DNA from 3 places in the Bradyrhizobium paxllaeri genome. Region 3 is predicted to be linked to each of the others. Evidence: predicted binding sites of a transcription regulator. Region 3 holds the regulator's gene; each other region holds the start of a gene.

Region 1 (6,032 bases), 1.7 Mb from region 3:
GCGGCAGAATGGCCGACGGCCCTACCGGCAGGACGCCGCCCGGTTGCGTCAGCGGATGCGAGTTGCGCCCGCAATGCCAGAGCTGAGAGAAGATACGTCCACCCGCGCGATGCACGGCATCGGTGACCGTCCGCCAGCCCGCGACCTGGGCCTCGGTATAGATGCCGGGCGTGTTCGGCCAGCCCACGCCGCGCGCCGAAATCGCAGTTGATTCCGTAACAACGAGTCCGGCCGTTGCGCGCTGCGCGTAGTAAGTGGCGTTGAGAGCCGTCGGCGCCCCGCCGGGCGAACGATCGCGCGACATCGATGACATGACGATGCGGCTGGGGAGCCGCAGAGCGCCCACCGACGCGGGATCGAACAGGCTTCTTGCCATGATGTCTGCCCTGAGAGGCCGCACGCTCCGGCCAACAGGCAGAATCCCTGCCTCGACCGTGCCGCACTCTACGACCGACATCAGACGCTTGCAATTATTTTCGAAATAAATTATCAATTACGTAATTTATGGAATGGCCCTTTTCCCGGCGCCGCGGGCAGGAAACAGGCCGTCGAGCAAGGCGGCCTCGCGCGCGATTTCACTCCTCTCGCGGGACGTCAGTGAAAGCTGGCTGCGAGAGCCGAGACGTTATTCGGCAGCGCCTTCGAGCGTCGGCAGTTCGGCCTTCTGCGGGGGCTCCGGCACTTGGCATCCGGTTGCGCAGCAGCGACCGGGCTGCTTCGAGACCCGGCGTCCCTCGTCGAGGATGCCGCGGTCGAGAAGGCCTTCGACCAGCTCGATCTTCTCTATGACCGGATAATTGCGCCAGATCTCGCGCTTCATCGCTTCCGGCGAGCCGCCGCCGTGCAGCGAGATCACCGAGTACCAGCCAGCTTCGTGCGAAACCGTCAGATCCTCGATGAAGCGGGCGACCTCGGCGCGCTTGTCGGCCGGGATATCCGGCCGGCCGCCCATGACTGCGGCGAGCGATGCCTTGGTCTCCGGATTGTGGTCCTCCTCCGGACCCGGCAATGCGACGATCAAACCGCCGGAAACGTAGTGCGCCACGCGGTGCATGTCGTAGATCTTGGTGGCAAGCAGCAGCTTGCCGATGTTGGAGAACACCGCGTCGGGCATCACCGATCCGGCCGGGTCCTTCGTGCAGTAGACCGACGAGGCGACGCCGCAGGCGTAGAAGCCTTCCGTGATGGTGATGAGTTCGACCATCGCCTCGCGGATATGCGCGTGGCGCTCGACGTCGAGCCCGTTGGCCTCGATCATCAGCGCGCCCGCGCCGATCAGGAGATCGCCGAATCCGGCGCGGGCACCGATGCAGGAATGCCGGTGGTGCGTGGCATAGGAAGTCGTGAGGAAACCGCCCTCCTCGGTCTCGCCGGCCAGGAAGACGCGGTCGTGCGGAACGAAGACGTCATCGAAAATCACGACACCGACCGACTGGCCGTACTTGGCCGAGAACTTGGCGGAGGCCTCGCCGGGGCGCCCGGCCGGACGGGCGACGATGGTCACGCCGGGCGCGTCGCACGGGACGGCGCAGCATACCGCAAAATCCTTGTCCTCCGGATTGTGGGTCCGGCAGGGCATGACGAGGAATTCGTGCATGTAGGGCGCGCCGGTCACGATCGCCTTCGTGCCACGAATAACGATGCCGTCCGGACGGCGCTCCTTGATGCGAACGTAGACGTCGGGATTGACCTGCGCGCGGGGCCGCTTCGAGCGGTCGCCCTTGGCATCGGTCATCGCGACACCGAGCGTGAGGTCCCTGTCCTGGACATCGTGGAGGTAAGCGAGAAAGCGCTGGCTGTAGTCCGTGCCGTGACGGTCGTCCGTCAGCTTGGTCGACTGAAAGATGCCGTTCAGCGCATCATGGGCCAGGTAGCGCTGCGCGCATCCGACCGTCTTGCAGACCAAGCGTACGGCCTCGAGCTTGAACAGCAGGTCCTGCGACGTCTCGTTGATGTGCAGCATCCGGTTCACGGTCTTGCCTGAGATGCCCTGTCGCGCCGTCATGATCGGCACGTGCTCCTGCCTTAGCGCGAAGTCGTAGGTGACGCCGACGCCGGCGACGCCGGGCGCGAGCAGTGGCTCGTCGGCGACGCTTTCCACGGCGTTTCCATTCACGAAGACCCGCGGCTTGTAGACACGGAGGGATTCCCGGTAGTCGGCACCCGACATCAGCATGGCGTAACTCCCTCTTGTTCGAATATTTGAACGATGTTAGAATATTTAACACCGTTAGGATTTAGTCAAGATGGAATCCGAAGGGGCAGATGGTCGAAAAGCGGCAAAACCGGCGCGAAGCGGTCAGCGGACACAAACGGGAACTCATTCTCGACGCCGCGAAGCAGATCTTCGCAGAAGAAGGCCTGGAGGGCGCGAGCCTCCGGGCTATCGCCTTGCGCGCCGGTTACACGCCCGCCGCGCTCTATTTCCACTTCGAATCCAAGGAGGCGATCTACGCCGAGGTGCTGAAGTCCTCCCTCGCCTCCCTAGGAGCTACGGTCGACCAGGCGGTCACGCAGGCGAAGTCGCCGGCGCAGCGGCTGAAGGCGGCCGCCATGTCGTTCTTCTGGTTCTACGCGGATAATCCGCGCGACCTGGATCTCGGCTTCTACCTGTTTCGCGGCGGCATGAAGCCGGCGGGTCTCGGACACGAACGCGACGAGACGTTGAACGCCGCTCTTGAGGCCGCGCTGCGTCCGGTCGCCAACGCAGCCGTTGAGCTCGGCGCTTCGCGGCAGAAGGCCAATCTCCTCATGGTCGACTGCTTCGCACATGCCACCGGACTGCTGCTTCTGCTGCACACCGGCCGCATCCGGATGTTCGGGGCTTCTGCGCCCGATCTCATGGAACGATATGTCAAGGATCGGATCGCCCATCTGACGGAGGAGTGACGCTCATGCTCACCATCGACCCGAAGCGCTCGCTTCTCCTCGTCGTCGACTTTCAGTCACGACTGATGCCGGCCATCCACGACGGTGAGACCGCCGTCCGCAACGCCAACCGGCTCATCGAGGCGGCGAAGCTCATCGGCATCCCGCGTCTGTTCACCGAGCAGAACGCCAAGGGCCTCGGACCGACCGTCGCAGACATACCCGTCGAGCTGGATCGCCTCGTCCACAAGCAGTTCTTCGACGCCTGCCGGGAAGATGGCTTCCTCGACCGCGTCCCCGCCGATGCTCACGTCGTCGTCGCGGGTTGCGAGTCGCACGTCTGTGTGCAGCAGACAGTGCTCGGGCTGCTGCAAGCTTCCCGGAAAACGTACATCGCGCGCGACGCCCTCGGCTCGCGGCATCCGGAGGACAAAGAGACTGCGATCCGACGTATGGAGCGTCATGGGGCGGAGATCATCACGACGGAGATGGTCGTGTTCGAATGGCTGCAGACGGCGGACAACCCGCACTTCCGGCAGACCATCTCAATAATCAAATAGAAGGCCGTCGCGCCCCGCTTACGGCTTCTGTTTGAGTGCGATGGGCTCGGCGGTCGCGGCGACACGCCGCTCGGCCTGAAATCGACCGGGTTTCGCGACGGCGGCGAGGCAGAGATCGGCGATGGAATCCGCGAACTCGTCCGCACCGAACTATCCGGACCCCATTGACTTATTGTTCTCTCTTTGTTCTCATGGATACAGATGCGCGAGTTTTCGCAGCGAGCGGTTCGGGATGGACACAACAGCCACCATCCTTCATGCAGACCTTGATGCGTTCTATGCATCGGTCGAGCAACTGCTCGACCCGACCCTGCGCGGTAAACCGATCGCGGTCGGTGGCGGTGTCGTGCTCGCCGCGTCATACGAAGCCAGGGCCTTCGGCATCAGCGGCGGCATGCCAGGATGGCGGGCGCGCGAGCTTTGCCCGTGTCTGATCTTCGTCGACGGCCATTTCAAGGAGTACCAGCGGCTGGGTAATGCTGCGATCCGTGTGCTCAATGATTTCACTCCCCTGGTCGAGCGGATTTCGATCGACGAGGCCTTCGCCGACGTCGCCGGTTGCACGCATCTGTTTGGCCCGCCGGCCGAGATCGCCAGTGCGGTACGATGCCGCGTGCGGACAGAGCTCGGCCTGCCGATCTCGGTCGGCGTAGCGCGCACCAAGCACTTGGCCAAGATCGCCTCGCAAGTAGCCAAGCCCGATGGGCTGGTGGTTGTCGATCCCGACACCGAGCTCGCTTTCCTGCACGACCTGCCCGTCGGGCTGATGTGGGGCGTCGGCCCGGTTACCGAGGCGCGGCTGGCCGAAATCGATGTCCATACCATCGGGCAGCTGGCGCAGATGCCGGGCCGGTCACTCGAGCAGTTGCTCGGTCACGCGGCCAGCGACAAGCTGACGGCATTGGCATGGAATCGCGATCGACGGGAAATCAAGACACGACGCCGGGCGCAGTCGGCCGGAGCCCAGTCGGCGCTCGGCAAGAAGCCGGCCGAGGAACAAGTATTCCGACCCGCGCTGCGTCACCTTGCCGACCGTGTCGCCACCCGGCTGCGTGCAAGCTTTCGGCCCGGACGGACCGTGACGGTCCGCGTGCGTTTCGCCGAGCTCCGCTCGGTCACCCGCTCCGTCACACTCGATGCACCGATCTCGGCGACGACAATACTGGCCGAGGTTGCCGAAGAGCTCGTACGCAGGGTGCTTGCGGATCACCCGGACGAAAAGACAATCTCACTGCTGGCGATCTCCGTGTCGCACCTCGAGACCTGCTGGGACATTCAGCTTGAGCTCCCACTCGGGCTGAGGGATGAAAAGCGCCGGCCTGGCACCAAGCGAGGGATGGCGCGCTGGTCGGCCGACCGCGCCATGGATCTGATCCGCGATCGCTTCGGGCGCAACGCAGTCGGATATGGGTCTGTCGCCCTCGGCCCTTCCCGCTCCGTCCCCGACGCGTTTCGCGAACTCGCGGAGAAGGACCTTTAGCCGTTGCCGCAGGCGCCAGCGGCGAACGACAACTAAGGCTTCATACCACCGCACGATGCAACGTGCTGCAAACCTGCGAGGGGAGCGCCAAGGCAACGAGAAGAAGTTGGCACCGGCTGACTGAATCGAACAGTCGACATCGGGTTTTGGAGGCCCGCGTTCTGCCACTGAACTAAACCGGTATCTGGTCCTGACTGGGAGAATCGAACTCCGCATCTCCCGGTCCACAACCGAGCGTCCTGCCATTGAACGAAATCAGGAAAGATTAGTCGGAAATGGTCGCGGGTACGGGGGTCGAACCCGCCACTCCAGCCTTATGAGAGCCGGCCCCTTCCCAGCCGAGGCCCCGCGAGGAATTGGCAAGCGCGGCAGGACTCGAACCTGCGATAGCCGGAATCAAAATCCGGCGCCCTAAAGCGTTTTCCAGCGAAGTGGATACCAGTTCGCGTCAAGAAAACGCGTCAACAAGAATCTAGAGCCCAGCTTGGCGACGCGCCCAAGAATCTGGGCATGAATCTGCTCATGAATCTGGTCCTGCCAACGGGAGTTCAACCCGTGAAGTCCAGCGTTGAAAGCGCTGTACCCCTGGCACCAGGCGATGGCAGGTTGGCGCGGGCGGTCGGAATCGAACCGAACACCTCCTGTTTGGAAGACAGGCACGCAGCCCACTACGCCACGCCCGCAGCAATGGAGTCGCCGCAATGAACGAGGAAGCCGCGGCAACGTTCGGCCGGCGCTATCTGTCCTGCAAGATCCGATCGATCGCGATGGGCTCGCGTGATGGCGGAGAGTACAGGGATCGAACCTGTGCGTCCCGAAGGACTCGACGCGTTAGCACCGCGTTGCCTTACCGCTCGGCCAACTCTCCAATTCAAATGATGGCGCGCTCGACTGGACTCGAACCAGCATAGGGCCGTTTAGAAGACGGCTGGCCATCCAGTTGGTCCACGAGCGCATGCTGGAAGCCCCGGCCGGTGCTGCCCCGGCTCATGGCGGTTTTGCAGACCGCCGCGTTCCTGTTTCGCCACGGCGCCCAATTGGCTGCGCGCACAGGAGTCGAACCTGTCTGAGCGGATTCAGAGTCCGCTGCCTAACTAAAGCGTGATGACGTTTCTTCGAATCGT
Region 2 (6,032 bases), 2.9 Mb from region 3:
CGACCTCCTCGACCGAGCTGCAATTCCAGGCGAGCGTCACGCCGCGAAAGGTTTTCGGCCGCGGTTGGTCTGGCAGCGTGGCGTCGCTCGCGAGTTGATCCCACGGGTAGAGCGCGATCATGGTGCCGCCGGTGTCGAAGAAAGCGACGGCGTCGCCGGTTGCCTTCATTTTGCGGGCAAAGCCAAGCGCTTCGTAAAAGGCGATGCTGGCGCTGATATCGCTGACGCCGAGCGTGATGACGGTGAACCTGGGGATTGGCTTGCCAGTACGCATGTTATTTCCTTCCGTCATTGCGATGAGCCTAAGCTACGGCGGATAAGTCGCTCGCTCTCAATGACGACAACGCCTCAGAACAAACTCAGTTGCTGCCCGCTGCGCTTCGGCTTGACGAAATGATCGGTCGTCAGCTTCGAACGCCGCTTGTTGAGACCGAGCTTCTCGCAGGCGATTTCGAAGCGGCGGCCGATCATCCAGGCCATCGGGCCGGTGCCCTTCATCCGCGTTCCCCATTGCGAGTCGTAATCGCGTCCGCCGCGCATGTCGCGGATCAGGGTGAAGACGTGGCGGTAGCGATCGGGATAGTTCGCCATCAGCCATTCGCGAAAGAGGTCGCGCACCTCCAGCGGCAGCCGCAGCAGCACGTAGCTCGCTTCCTTGACGCCGGCATGGGCCGCGGCATCGAGGATGCGCTCGATCTCGGAATCGTTCAGCGCGGGGATGACGGGCGCGACCATCACGGTTGAGGGGATCCCGGCCTCCGATAATTGCCGCAGCGCCTCCAGCCGTTTCGGCGGCGTCGAGGCGCGCGGCTCCATGGTGCGCGCGAGCTTGGGATCGAGCGTGGTCACTGATATCGCGACCTTCGCGAGATTGCGCTTCGCCATCCGCTGCAGAATGTCGATATCGCGCGTCACCAGCGCCGATTTGGTGACGATGCCGACGGGATGGCCGGCTCGGTCAAGCACTTCGAGAATGCCGCGCATGATTTTGTGTTCGCGCTCGATCGGCTGATACGGATCGGTGTTGGTGCCGATCGCGATCATGCGCGGCTCGTAGCCCGATGCGGCGAGCTCCTTCTCGAGCAGTTCCGGCGCGTCGGGCTTGGCGAGCAGCTTGGATTCGAAATCGAGTCCGGGCGACAGGCCGAGAAAGGCATGGGTCGGCCGCGCGAAGCAGTAGACGCAGCCATGCTCACAGCCGCGATAGGGATTGATCGAGCGGTCGAAGCCGATGTCGGGCGAGTCGTTGCGGGTGATGACCTTGCGCGAGGTGTCCAGCGACACCGTCGTCTTGAACGGCGGCAGATCGTCAAGGCTCTGCCAGCCATCGTCGAAGGCGACCCGCGCCTCGGCCTCGAACCGGCCGCTCTGGTTGGACTGCGCGCCGCGCCCACGCCGTCGCTGCTTTTCGATGTTGACCGCAAGCTCGGGAAAAGGTGTCGCACCCGCCGGTTCGGAGGGCGCCGTGACCGGCGGGTGCTTGAGGGCATGAGAGGATGCTCGGCTCATGGGGAGAACATAGCACGAGGAAAGAACAAATCAAGAACATGATCGCCAACAATTCACGGCGATGCCCAATTTGCCGGAGAGGACACCGGCGCGGCATGCCTTAAAAAACCGCACGCAAACGGCTGTTTTGCTTGTGACAAGGTGATAACAGTGCAGCGTTTTTCACCGCTTGAGCCAGCGAAGCCTCATCATGTTGAGCGTGATCGTTCCGACCGAAGGAATAGAACAGCCGGCCGTCGCAACGCTGGCCGCGCTGGTGCCGGGCGCCGCGGCCGGTGTGATTGCCGAGGTGCTGCTGGTCGACAGGGGCGCCAATGGCGTGATCGAGCGGGTGGCCGACGTTGCCGGCTGCGGCTTTCTGAAGTTCGAGGGAACACGCGCCGCGGCACTGGCCGCCGGCGCACGGGCAGCGCGCTCGCCCTGGCTGATGTTCCTGCATGCCGGCGCGGTGCTCGACAGCGGCTGGATCGACGAGACCACGCAGTTCATCCAGGCCGTATCGAGCAGCGGCCGGCCGCGCGCCGGGGTGTTTCGCTATGCCCGCTCGCCCTATTCCGACACGCGGCTGCGCGACGGCTTCAAATTCGTCGCCCGCATGATCGCCGGGCCATCGGCGGAACAGGGGCTCCTGATCGCCCGCGATCATTACGAGCGGCTTGGCGGCTACCGGCCCGATTCCCGCCGCTCCGAGACGCGGCTGTTGCGCCAGCTCGGCCGCTCGGCGCGTACCCAGTTGCGCAGCCGGATCATGGTCGTCGCCTGAAGCGGTACACCGCAGGGCACAGACGCAAAATATCAAAAACAACCCCATGCAAAGTAGGGGCGGCACGAGCCGGCGTGCCCCACGAGAATATACTTGCCAAAGGCAACTATATATTTGACAATGGCAAGTATCGAGGTGTTGCCATGTCCGAACTGGATTCCGAACAAGAAGTCGCGGCGGTTCGCGCCTTCAATCGCTTCTACACCCGCAAGCTCGGCGTGCTGGACCAACAGCTCCTGAAGAGCCCCTATTCGCTGAGCGAGGCGCGGGTGCTGTACGAACTCGCCCACCGCGAAGACACCTCTGCCAAGGAGATCGGAAGCGAGCTGGGCCTCGATGCCGGCTATCTCAGCCGCATCGTGCAGAAATTCGATGAAGCCGGACTGATTACCAGCAAGCCGCTGCCGTCCGATCGCCGGCAATACCGCCTCACTTTGACGGCCAAGGGGCGTCAGACATTCGCAAAACTCGAGCGCAGCATGCGGGACGAAGTTGGGGCGATGCTGGCCACGTTGCCGCACGACGGCAAGGCGCGCTTGATCGGTGCGATGGCCGAGATCGAACGGCTGCTCGGTGATTCCCGCGGGTCTTCTTCGCCCGCAGTGTTGCGCGAACCGCGTCCCGGCGACATGGGATGGGTGGTGCAGAGCCACGGCGCGTTCTACGCCCGCGAATACGGCTTCGACTCCTCTTTCGAGGGACTGGTCGCGGAGATCGCGGCAAAATTCCTCGCTTCGTTCGACGCATCGCGCGAACGCTGCTGGATCGCCGATATCGACGGGACGCAAGTCGGCTCGATCTTTCTGGTGCGTCACACCGACGACGTCGCCAAGCTGCGACTGCTGCTGGTCGAGCCGGCCGGGCGTGGCCAGAGGCTGGGCCATCGGCTGGTCGGCGAATGCATCGCATTCGCCAGGGCCTGCGGCTATCGCAAGATCACGCTGTGGACGCAGAGCAACCTGGTCGCCGCCCGCAAGATCTATCAGGAAGCCGGATTCAAGCTGGTCGCCACCGAGCCGCATCGCAGTTTCGGGCAAAGCCTGATAGGCGAAACCTGGGAAATGGAACTGTGAGGCCGGGGCGTCGCGATACTGCGCGGCGCGTGACGCCTGATATCCTCGACTTTCATATCAAGCGTGCGCATCACTTGCGCATTGAGGCCTGGCGCAACATGTGGCGCGGGCTGTGGACGCTGCTGGTCAGGCTGAAGCGCCTTGTGCTTTAGGTCGCCGCAGGTGCTCGTCCAGCCGCGGCATGATCTCGACAAAATTACAGGGGCGCGTGCGGTAATCAAGCTGGGCGGCGAGGATGCCGTCCCACGCGTCGCGGCAGGCGCCCGGCGATCCCGGCAGACAGAAGATGAAGGTGGCACCCGCTACGCCCGCGGTGGCGCGGCTCTGCACCGTCGAGGTGCCGATCTTGGCGTGGCTCAGCATGTGGAAGGCGATGGAAAAACCATCCATCCGCTTTTCGAACAGCGGCTCGATCGCCTCCGGCGTCACGTCGCGGCCGGTGAAGCCGGTGCCGCCGGTGGTGATGATCGCATCGACGCCTTCGTCGGCGATCCACCGCTTGACGATGACGCGGATCGCATCGACGTCGTCGACGATGATTTCGCGCGCGGCGAGGTGATGGCCCGCCGCCGTCAGCCGGTCCGCCAGCGTGGCGCCGGATTTGTCGTCGGCCAGCGAGCGCGTGTCAGAGACCGTCAGCACCGCGATGTTGAGCGGCACGAATTGTTTTGTTTCGTCGATCGACATGACTGCTTCTTCCCCTCATGCCCGGGCAAAAGCGCGAAGCGCGTCTTCGCGCAGACGTCCCGGGCATCCACGTCTTTCAACTATCCGGAAGCAAGACGTGGATGGCCGGGACAAGCCCGGCCATGACGAATTACTTCCGCTCGAGCTACAACGCGCCCTGAGCAAACGTGTTGCAGGCCTGCACCGTGCCCTGCTGGTAGCCGGTCATGAACCATTGCTTGCGCTGCGCCGCGGAGCCGTGGGTAAAGCTGTCGGGCACCACCCTGCCCGTCGACTGCCGCTGCAGCGTGTCGTCGCCGATCGCGGTTGCCGTCCTCAACGCCGCGTCGATATCGCCGGGCTCGATGAAGCCGGGACGCTTCTTCTCCTCGCGGTTGACCCAGACGCCCGACAGGCAATCCGCCTGCAACTCGACCTTGACCTGCAGCGCGTTGGCTTCCGCCTTGCTGCCGGCTTGCTGCTGCAGTCGCTGCACGCGCGGCAGGATGCCGAGCAGGTTCTGAATGTGATGTCCCGCCTCATGCGCGATGATGTAGGCGGTCGTGAATTTGCAGGCACTGCCTGAGCAACCGCGGAAGCGCGTCTCGACTTCGCGGAAGAAAGAGGTGTCGAGGAAAATCTGCTTGTCCGGCGGGCAATAGAACGGTCCCATCGCCGACTGCGCCATGCCGCAGCGCCCGCCATTGGTGACGTTGCGAAACAGCACGATGCGCGGTCCCGTATAATTCTGTCCGCTGGTCTGGAAGATCTCGCTCCAGCGATCGTCGATCTCGCCGAGGATGCCGGCGATCATGCTGCCGACTTCATCCTTCGGCGCGCCGGTCTTGGCCGGGCCCGACCTGCGATCGGTCTGGTAGGTCGGCGCCTGCTGGCCGCCGGTGAGAATTTCAGCGCCGCCGATCAGAAGGCGCGGATCGATGCCGAAGGCATAGCCGACGAGGCCGAGAATGATGATGGTGCCGATGCCGAGCCCACCACCGCCCATCGGCAGGCCAAAGCCGCCACCACCACCACCCATTCCGCCGCCGCCCTCGTCACGACGGTCGTCGATACTATCGCTGCGGCGGAAGTCATCGTAACGCATGGCGCTGTTTCCTCATCCCCGGGGCTGCTCAAATACCAACGCGGCAGTCACGTAAAATTTCCATTTCATTAATCAATAACCTGCCCGGCAAAAATTGCCTAGTGCGCGAGCGACGCAATCTCTGCTGGCATTCTTGCCGATGATATCTCTGCGCATTCTCCGATCACCGCATCCGCAATTAAGTCGATTTTTACTTTGCCGGGTCAATGTATCGCCAGTCGGTTGTTTAGTCCCGCGTCGCCGACAGCGTCGCCTGAGTCAGAGTAATTGAGTCATGGTAGTGTCGCGTCGCGGGGCGTCTGCAAGGGCGCCCCGCACTAAATTTGAGTCTGAGTCCAGCGCTCGTATCGTCGTCGGCGATTGCGTCGCCGAGATGTCGAAGCTGCCGGCCGGTTCGGTCGATCTGGTATTCGCAGACCCTCCATATAATCTGCAGCTCAAGGGCGATCTCAAGCGCCCCGACGAATCCCATGTCGATGCCGTCAACAACGACTGGGACAAGTTTTCATCCTTTGGCGCCTATGACGATTTCACCCGCGCCTGGCTGCTCGCCTGCCGCCGGGTCATGAAACCGTCGGCGACATTGTGGGTGATCGGATCCTATCACAACATTTTCCGTGTCGGCGCGATCATGCAGGACCTCGGCTTCTGGGTTCTCAATGATATTGTGTGGCGCAAGACCAATCCGATGCCGAATTTCCGCGGCCGCCGCTTCACCAATGCGCATGAAACCATGATCTGGGCGGCGCGCGACGAGAAGGCCAAAGGTTACACATTCAATTATGAAGCCCTGAAGGCCGCCAACGAGGACGTGCAGGCGCGTTCAGACTGGCTGATTCCGCTCTGCACCGGCGAAGAGCGCCTCAAGGGCGCCGACGGCAAGAAGGTTCACCCGACCCAGAAGCCGGAAGGGCTG
Region 3 (6,032 bases):
GAATTTCCTGGAAGCCTCGGATGGATGAGCCGTCGAATCCAATGCCTTCGCTGAGAGCATCGATACTTGCTGCACTGGGTGGGACGGAAAAATGCTGCCACACCCCAGGCAAATCGGTGAAGCGCAGATCGATCATCTGCACCTTCTCGTCCTTGATCGTCTTCACGAGATCTTCAGCTGTCGCACACTTCGGAAACATGGCTTCACTCCTGTGATGGAGAGGCGCATCTTGGACGTGCCGCCAATCAGCCGCGACGAAGCGGCTTGCGACCGGTCCTGTCCACGTTCTGCATTGCCGCGCAGATAGCCTCAGCTCTGGTGAGGCCCGCGCATGATCTTCATCGCGTCTTCGATATGCCGCCAGGTTTTGGCCAGCTCGACCTCGCCTTTTGCCTCGAGCTCGATGGCGTTCTGGGCGGCTTCCGCAATGGCCTTGGGGCCATGTGCTTCCAGCAACTGCCGCGCATAGTTGTGGATTTCGATTTCTCGCATGGCGTCATGCTCCTCTCGTTCCGAGCGCAACCGTGAATTCCAGTCGAGCCGAGAGCCGTAGACGTTGACACCTGTCGTGCGCGCACAATGTGCATCCTGCTGCGGCGCACTTGCAAGAGCGCTTTTCGGGCGATGGGCTGTCGGAATTGGACGGCGGCTCCGGGTCAAGAGTCAGCCGCGCCTAACAGCCCCGGCAAATGCCGCGCATGGATTCTGCGAACTGGGCATCTTCCGGCGCCATCGGCTCTTACGGCTTTGGCTGCTGCGCAACCTGCTGGGCTTCTTGCGTCATTTGCCGGGCGGCCCGCGCGACCTCCTGGCGTTGGTAGCATGCCCCGTTCTGCTCGCGCCTCGATGAAACGGCATTGCTCGGCTGCCGTCGCGGGGGGCATCGCGAAGGCAAATGAATCCGGATAGCCCTCGAAAACTGTAGCGCCAGTCGACGTGCGTTTCTTCAGGATTCTGCATCCGTTCTGCTAGCACCCTGGATGCAGCGTCCGGTAGTCTTGCGGCCCGCACGAGATCGTAGGGTGTAAGTACGCGTGACGGAGCAGGGCGAGACGTCTGGCCGGAAGCGCGGTTACGCCGGGACCTGGCCGCCGCGCGCCGCGGCGCCGGTCGGCGGCATTCTGCCATCGCGCCCCGCATTCTGGCCGCCGCTGATCGAGGCCCTGCACGCATGGGCGCGCGCGGAAGCCGGCGCTGGGCGGCTGCTGCCCTGGGTGCCGGTGGCGTTCGGAACCGGCATCGCGTTTTACTTCGCCGCCGATCACGAGCCGGTGCTGTCGGTCGCCGCCATCGTGGCGGTCGCGCTTGGCGCGGTGGCCGTGCTGTTGCGGCGGCAGAAATTCTTTCCGGTCGCAGTGATGATCGCCGCCGTCGCGGCGGGCTTTGCGATCGCAACGTGGAAGACCGCGCGGGTCGCGCATGGCGTGCTGGCGCGGCCGATGTTTTCGGTGTCGCTGACCGGGTTTGTCGAAACGCGTGACATCCGCGAGCGCACTGACCGTTTTGTGCTGCGCGTCGTCACCATGGAGAGCGCACGGGGAAGCACAAAACTCGAGCGGGTGCGGCTGTCGGTGAAGAAGGGGACGGCGCCGCCGGTCGGCAGCTTTGTCGAACTGAAGGCTCGGCTGTTGCCGCCGCTCTCGCCGGTGCGGCCGGGCAGCTACGATTTCAGCCGCGACATGTTTTTCGCCGGCATCGGCGCCTCCGGCTTCGTGATGGGCGCGATCAAGACCACCGAGCCGCCGGAAGCCGGCGGGCTGCGCCTGCGCTATTCGGCGTTCATGCAGGGCCTGCGCGACACCATCGACGCGCGGATCAGGACCACGCTGGAGGGCGACAAGCGCGCGATTGCGACGGCGCTGTTGACCGGGCGGCGCGATGCGATCTCGCCGCCGGTGAACGATGCGATGTTCATCTCCGGCCTCGGCCATGTGCTGTCGATATCGGGCTATCACATGGCCGTTGTTGCCGGCGTCGTGTTCTTTGCGGTGCGGGCGCTGCTCGCGCTGTTTCCCGTGCTCACGGTCGGCTATGCCATCAAGAAATGGTCGGCGGCGGCAGCCCTCGCCGCCGCCGCGTTTTATCTGTTGCTGTCCGGCGCCGAGGTCGCGACGCAACGTTCTTTCTTCATGACGGCCGTGGTGCTGATCGCGGTCATGGTCGACCGCCGCGCGATTACGTTTCGCACGCTGGCGGTCGCCGCGCTGATCGTGCTGATGGTTGCGCCGGAAGCGCTGGTGCATCCGAGTTTCCAGATGTCGTTTGCCGCCACGCTTGGGCTGGTGGCGCTGGTGCAGTTCGGCATGCCGCGCCTGTTCGCGACCGCCGATCACACCGCAACCGCCCGCGCGGCGCTGTGGGGTGGCCGCGAGATCACCATGCTGCTGCTGGCTTCGCTGGTCGCGGGACTTGCGACCACGCCCTACGCGGCCTTCCACTTCCACCGGGTCACGCCCTATGGCGTGCTCGCCAATCTCGCGGCGATGCCGGTGGTGTCGGCGCTGGTCATGCCGATGGGGCTGCTCGGCCTTGTCGCGATGCCGTTCGGCTTCGACCGCCCGTTCTGGGCGCTCATGGGCGTCGGCATCGACTGGATGATCGCGGTGACGCAATGGGTCGCGGCATTGCCCGGCGCGGTCGGCCGGGTGCCGGCGTTCGGCATCGGCCCGCTGATCGCAGCGAGCCTCGGCATCATCCTGCTTGGCCTGCTGCGCACGCCGCTGCGCTGGTCGGGCGCCGCGCTGGTGCTCGCGGCGGCTCTGTGGGCGGCGAGGGCGCCGCAGCCGGATATCCTGATCTCCGCCGACGGCCGCCATGTCGGCGTCCGCGGCCAGGATGGAAGGCTGCATCTGATGCACGCGGCCAAGGGCTCTCGGGACGTTTTCCTCTTGAAGGAGTGGCTGGCGGCGGATGCCGATGCGCGCACCGCAGCCGATGCCTCGCTCACGTCAGGCGTCTCCTGCGATGATTTCGGCTGCGTGATGCCGTCCGCCGGCGGCGGCCTGGTCGCGCAGGCGTTCAGGCCCGAGGCCCTGGCCGACGATTGCGAGCGCGCGGCGCTGATTGTAACGCTGCGGCAGGCGCCTGCTTCCTGCGCGGCTTCCGTGATCGATGCCGAGCGGCTGCGGCGGCAGGGCGCCATGACGCTGCGGCGAGGCCGCGACGGATTTGTCGTCGAGGCGGCGAAACCGCGAGGGATCGACCGCCCGTGGTCGCCCGCCGTTGCGGACGCTGGTGAGGCCGACGCCAACGTTCTGGCCCCGCGCGTCGTGCCGCCCCGCGCCGTCGATGCGACGCCGGCCGAGGCGGACCTTCAGGCCGAGGAGTAGGGAACGTCAGTGCTCGTCGATGGGGGGGCTGGACGGATGGGCCGGTATCTCGAACGCGCCGAGGTGGAATTCTTCCGGTGCGTCGGGAGGTGACGGCAGGTTGACCAGCGTGAACGATGCGTCGGGAAATTGCTGCCAGACCGCAAGATCTTCGGCCGTGATCGTGAGCCAGCCGTATCTGAACATGTAACGTCCGGGCTCGGTGACGCGTCCAGCCCTTTGCCATGTAACCTTGTTGACCACCGGTTGCCCCCTCGGTGTCGGATTTTGAAAAACACATCACCATGATCCGCCGGCCTGAACCGGCGGATCGCATGCGCGTCTCGTCTATCCAGTCACGATCGAAGCGGCTGGACGCGCTTCCGTCACCTTTGGTGCACGCTCGCCACCGGTCTGAACCACCGGCAATTGCAGCACGGTCGCGCGCTGGCCTTCGCAAAGTTGCGTCACCAGCACATGGCTTCCATCGGGAAATTCGATCGCGTCATGATGACGGTCGGCGACTTCGGGTTCGATCTGATTGAACTTGCCGACCCGCCAGTCGGTGGTTCGCGTCCAGATCCAGCGGTTGTCGTATTTGACGTCCTCGGCGAACGCCAGTTCGGTGCCGGGAAGCATGCAGACCGCCACTGCTGGCTCGCGTTCCGACGCAAAGCCGCGGGTCGATGTACCGCGGAACGTCGTGGTGATCAGCGTCTCGCCGACCTGGGCAGGCCGGGTAGCCACAGCATGCAGGCTATAGTCACACATCGGATGGCTCCCTCATTTGAGATAGCTGACCCGTGTCTTTCAAGGAGGCACAGGCCCCTATCAGAGTGGACATGGCGCAGAGTCTTTTCTTGTTTCTGGGCAATTCTGCGACTGACCCACTGCGCCAAATTCACAAACGCGATAACGCGCATTGGTTCCACGCCCGCAGCAAAAAACCCCGGCCGAGGAACGGCCGGGGTTCTTACGGATGTCTGCAGGACGGCACATTGTTCAGTACTTGCGGTAAAGGCCGATCAGCCTGCCCTGAATCCGGACCCGGTTCGGCGGCAGGATGCGGACTTCATAGGCGGCGTTGGCAGGCTCCAGCGCGATGGAGGCGCCGCGGCGGCGGAAGCGTTTCAGCGTAGCTTCCTCCTCGTCGATCAGCGCCACCACGATGTCGCCGGTGTCGGCGGTCTCGTTGCGCTGAATCAGCGCCATGTCGCCGTCGAGGATGCCGGCCTCGACCATGGAATCGCCGCGTACTTCGAGCGCGTAATGCTCGCCCGAGCCGAGCATATCGGGCGGCACGCTGATGGTGTGGCTGCGGGTCTGCAGCGCCTCGATCGGCGTGCCGGCGGCGATCCGGCCCATCACGGGCACCGCGACCGGGCGATTGCCGTCATCCTCGGCGGCGGGCAAGCTCACTGTACGCTTGCCGAGCGTGCCTTCGATCACACTCGGCGTGAAGCCGCGGCGGCCATTGCCGGCAGCGGCGAGCTCCGGCAGCTTGATGACTTCGATGGCGCGGGCGCGGTTGGGCAGGCGGCGGATGAAGCCGCGCTCCTCCAGCGCCGTAATGAGGCGGTGGATTCCGGATTTCGAGCGCAGGTCGAGCGCGTCCTTCATCTCGTCGAATGAAGGCGGCACGCCGGCCTCTTTCAGCCGTTCATTGATGAAACGCAGAAGTTCATACTGTTTGCGCGTAAGCATCGCGAGCAATTCCCCGGTTGGCGTCGTCGTTTCGAATCTTCAGCGCCCAGATGGCGGGAGCGCCCAAACTCCCAGGCAGAGACACCAGCAGTCGAAACAAATCATGAACGGACACTATATGTTCGATATGTGTTCCGCAACCACTTAATTTCAGGTGAACGCGTCAAGGTTTCTGTCCGAGACGCGCCCTGTGGCGTCATTCCGGCAGCCGCAACAGCTCGCACGACGAGCCCTTGGGCGCCGCCGGCGCGAATGGCGGACGTATCACTAATGCCTGTGCCGCAGCGAGATTCCCCAAGAGCGAGGAGTCCTGATGGTTCACCGGCACAGCGATCAGCGTGCCGTCTTCGCGCGCCTCGAGGCGCGCGCGCAGATAATCCTCGCGCTGGTCGTTGGCGGCGAGGTCGCGGCCGAGCAGGGCGCTTTCTCTGACGTGATGGACGTGGTCGCGGCCCGATAATGCGCGAATCAGCGGCACCAGAAACAGGAAGCCGCAGACATAGGAAGAGACGGGATTGCCGGGCAGGCCGATCACCCGCATCGCGCCGAGCCGCCCGTGCATCATCGGCTTGCCCGGCCGCATCGCGATCCGCCAGAACGCCATCGCGACGCCTTCGGCCTCCAGCGAGCGCTTGACCAGGTCGTGGTCGCCGACCGAGGCGCCCCCCATGGTGATCAGGATGTCCGCGTCGGCCTCGCTGGCGCGGCGGATGCCTTCGGTGGTCGCGGCAACGGTGTCGGCGGCGATGCCGAGATCGACGACGTCGGCGCCTTCGGCGCGGGCCAGCGCCCGCAGGCCATAGCCGTTGGAATAGACGATCTGGCCGGGGCCGGGGTTTTCGCCGGGCATCACTAACTCGTCGCCGGTCGCGAGAACAGCGACCTTCGGGCGGCGGTGCACCGCAAGCTCCGGGTAGTTCATGCCGGCGGCGAGCGACAGGTCGCGGTCGCTGAGGCAACGCCCGCGCGTGAGCAGCACGTCGCCCTCGCGGAAGTCGACGCCGGCGGCGCGGATGTGCC

The links. The regulator LexA, encoded in region 3, represses DNA repair genes until DNA is damaged. The targets are predictions, from matches to a motif close to TGTTCNNNNTGTGTTCNG.
Region 1: the regulator LexA is predicted to act here: its motif matches at 3,602-3,619, upstream of dinB (DNA polymerase IV).
Region 2: the regulator LexA is predicted to act here: its motif matches at 1,531-1,548, upstream of LMTR21_RS08265 (PA0069 family radical SAM protein).

What each region holds. Positions count from the first base shown of each region.
Region 1 is NZ_CP042968.1:2,915,719-2,921,750, reverse strand. Features, by position in the region: gene LMTR21_RS13670 (alkene reductase) at 1-376, opposite strand, end outside; gene LMTR21_RS13665 (4-hydroxyphenylacetate 3-hydroxylase family protein) at 626-2,176, opposite strand; gene LMTR21_RS13660 (TetR/AcrR family transcriptional regulator) at 2,266-2,889, shown strand; gene LMTR21_RS13655 (isochorismatase family protein) at 2,895-3,428, shown strand; gene dinB (DNA polymerase IV) at 3,661-4,908, shown strand; tRNA gene LMTR21_RS13645 (tRNA-Trp) at 5,016-5,090, opposite strand; tRNA gene LMTR21_RS13640 (tRNA-His) at 5,094-5,168, opposite strand; tRNA gene LMTR21_RS13635 (tRNA-Met) at 5,185-5,259, opposite strand; tRNA gene LMTR21_RS13630 (tRNA-Gln) at 5,266-5,406, opposite strand; tRNA gene LMTR21_RS13625 (tRNA-Glu) at 5,438-5,514, opposite strand; tRNA gene LMTR21_RS13620 (tRNA-Gly) at 5,516-5,591, opposite strand; tRNA gene LMTR21_RS13615 (tRNA-Ser) at 5,690-5,776, opposite strand; tRNA gene LMTR21_RS13610 (tRNA-Arg) at 5,788-5,863, opposite strand; tRNA gene LMTR21_RS13605 (tRNA-Cys) at 5,868-5,942, opposite strand.
Region 2 is NZ_CP042968.1:1,739,043-1,745,074, reverse strand. Features, by position in the region: gene LMTR21_RS08270 (VOC family protein) at 1-274, opposite strand, end outside; gene LMTR21_RS08265 (PA0069 family radical SAM protein) at 349-1,509, opposite strand; gene LMTR21_RS08260 (glycosyltransferase family protein) at 1,700-2,272, shown strand; gene LMTR21_RS08255 (bifunctional helix-turn-helix transcriptional regulator/GNAT family N-acetyltransferase) at 2,416-3,345, shown strand; gene moaB (molybdenum cofactor biosynthesis protein B) at 3,472-4,032, opposite strand; gene ypfJ (KPN_02809 family neutral zinc metallopeptidase) at 4,178-5,116, opposite strand; gene LMTR21_RS08240 (site-specific DNA-methyltransferase) at 5,391-6,032, shown strand, end outside.
Region 3 is NZ_CP042968.1:4,596,293-4,602,324, reverse strand. Features, by position in the region: gene glnA (type I glutamate--ammonia ligase) at 1-199, opposite strand, end outside; gene LMTR21_RS21975 (hypothetical protein) at 310-492, opposite strand; gene LMTR21_RS21970 (ComEC/Rec2 family competence protein) at 1,035-3,329, shown strand; gene LMTR21_RS21965 (hypothetical protein) at 3,336-3,515, opposite strand; gene LMTR21_RS21960 (hypothetical protein) at 3,657-4,079, opposite strand; gene lexA (transcriptional repressor LexA) at 4,311-5,012, opposite strand; gene LMTR21_RS21950 (molybdopterin molybdotransferase MoeA) at 5,209-6,032, opposite strand, start outside.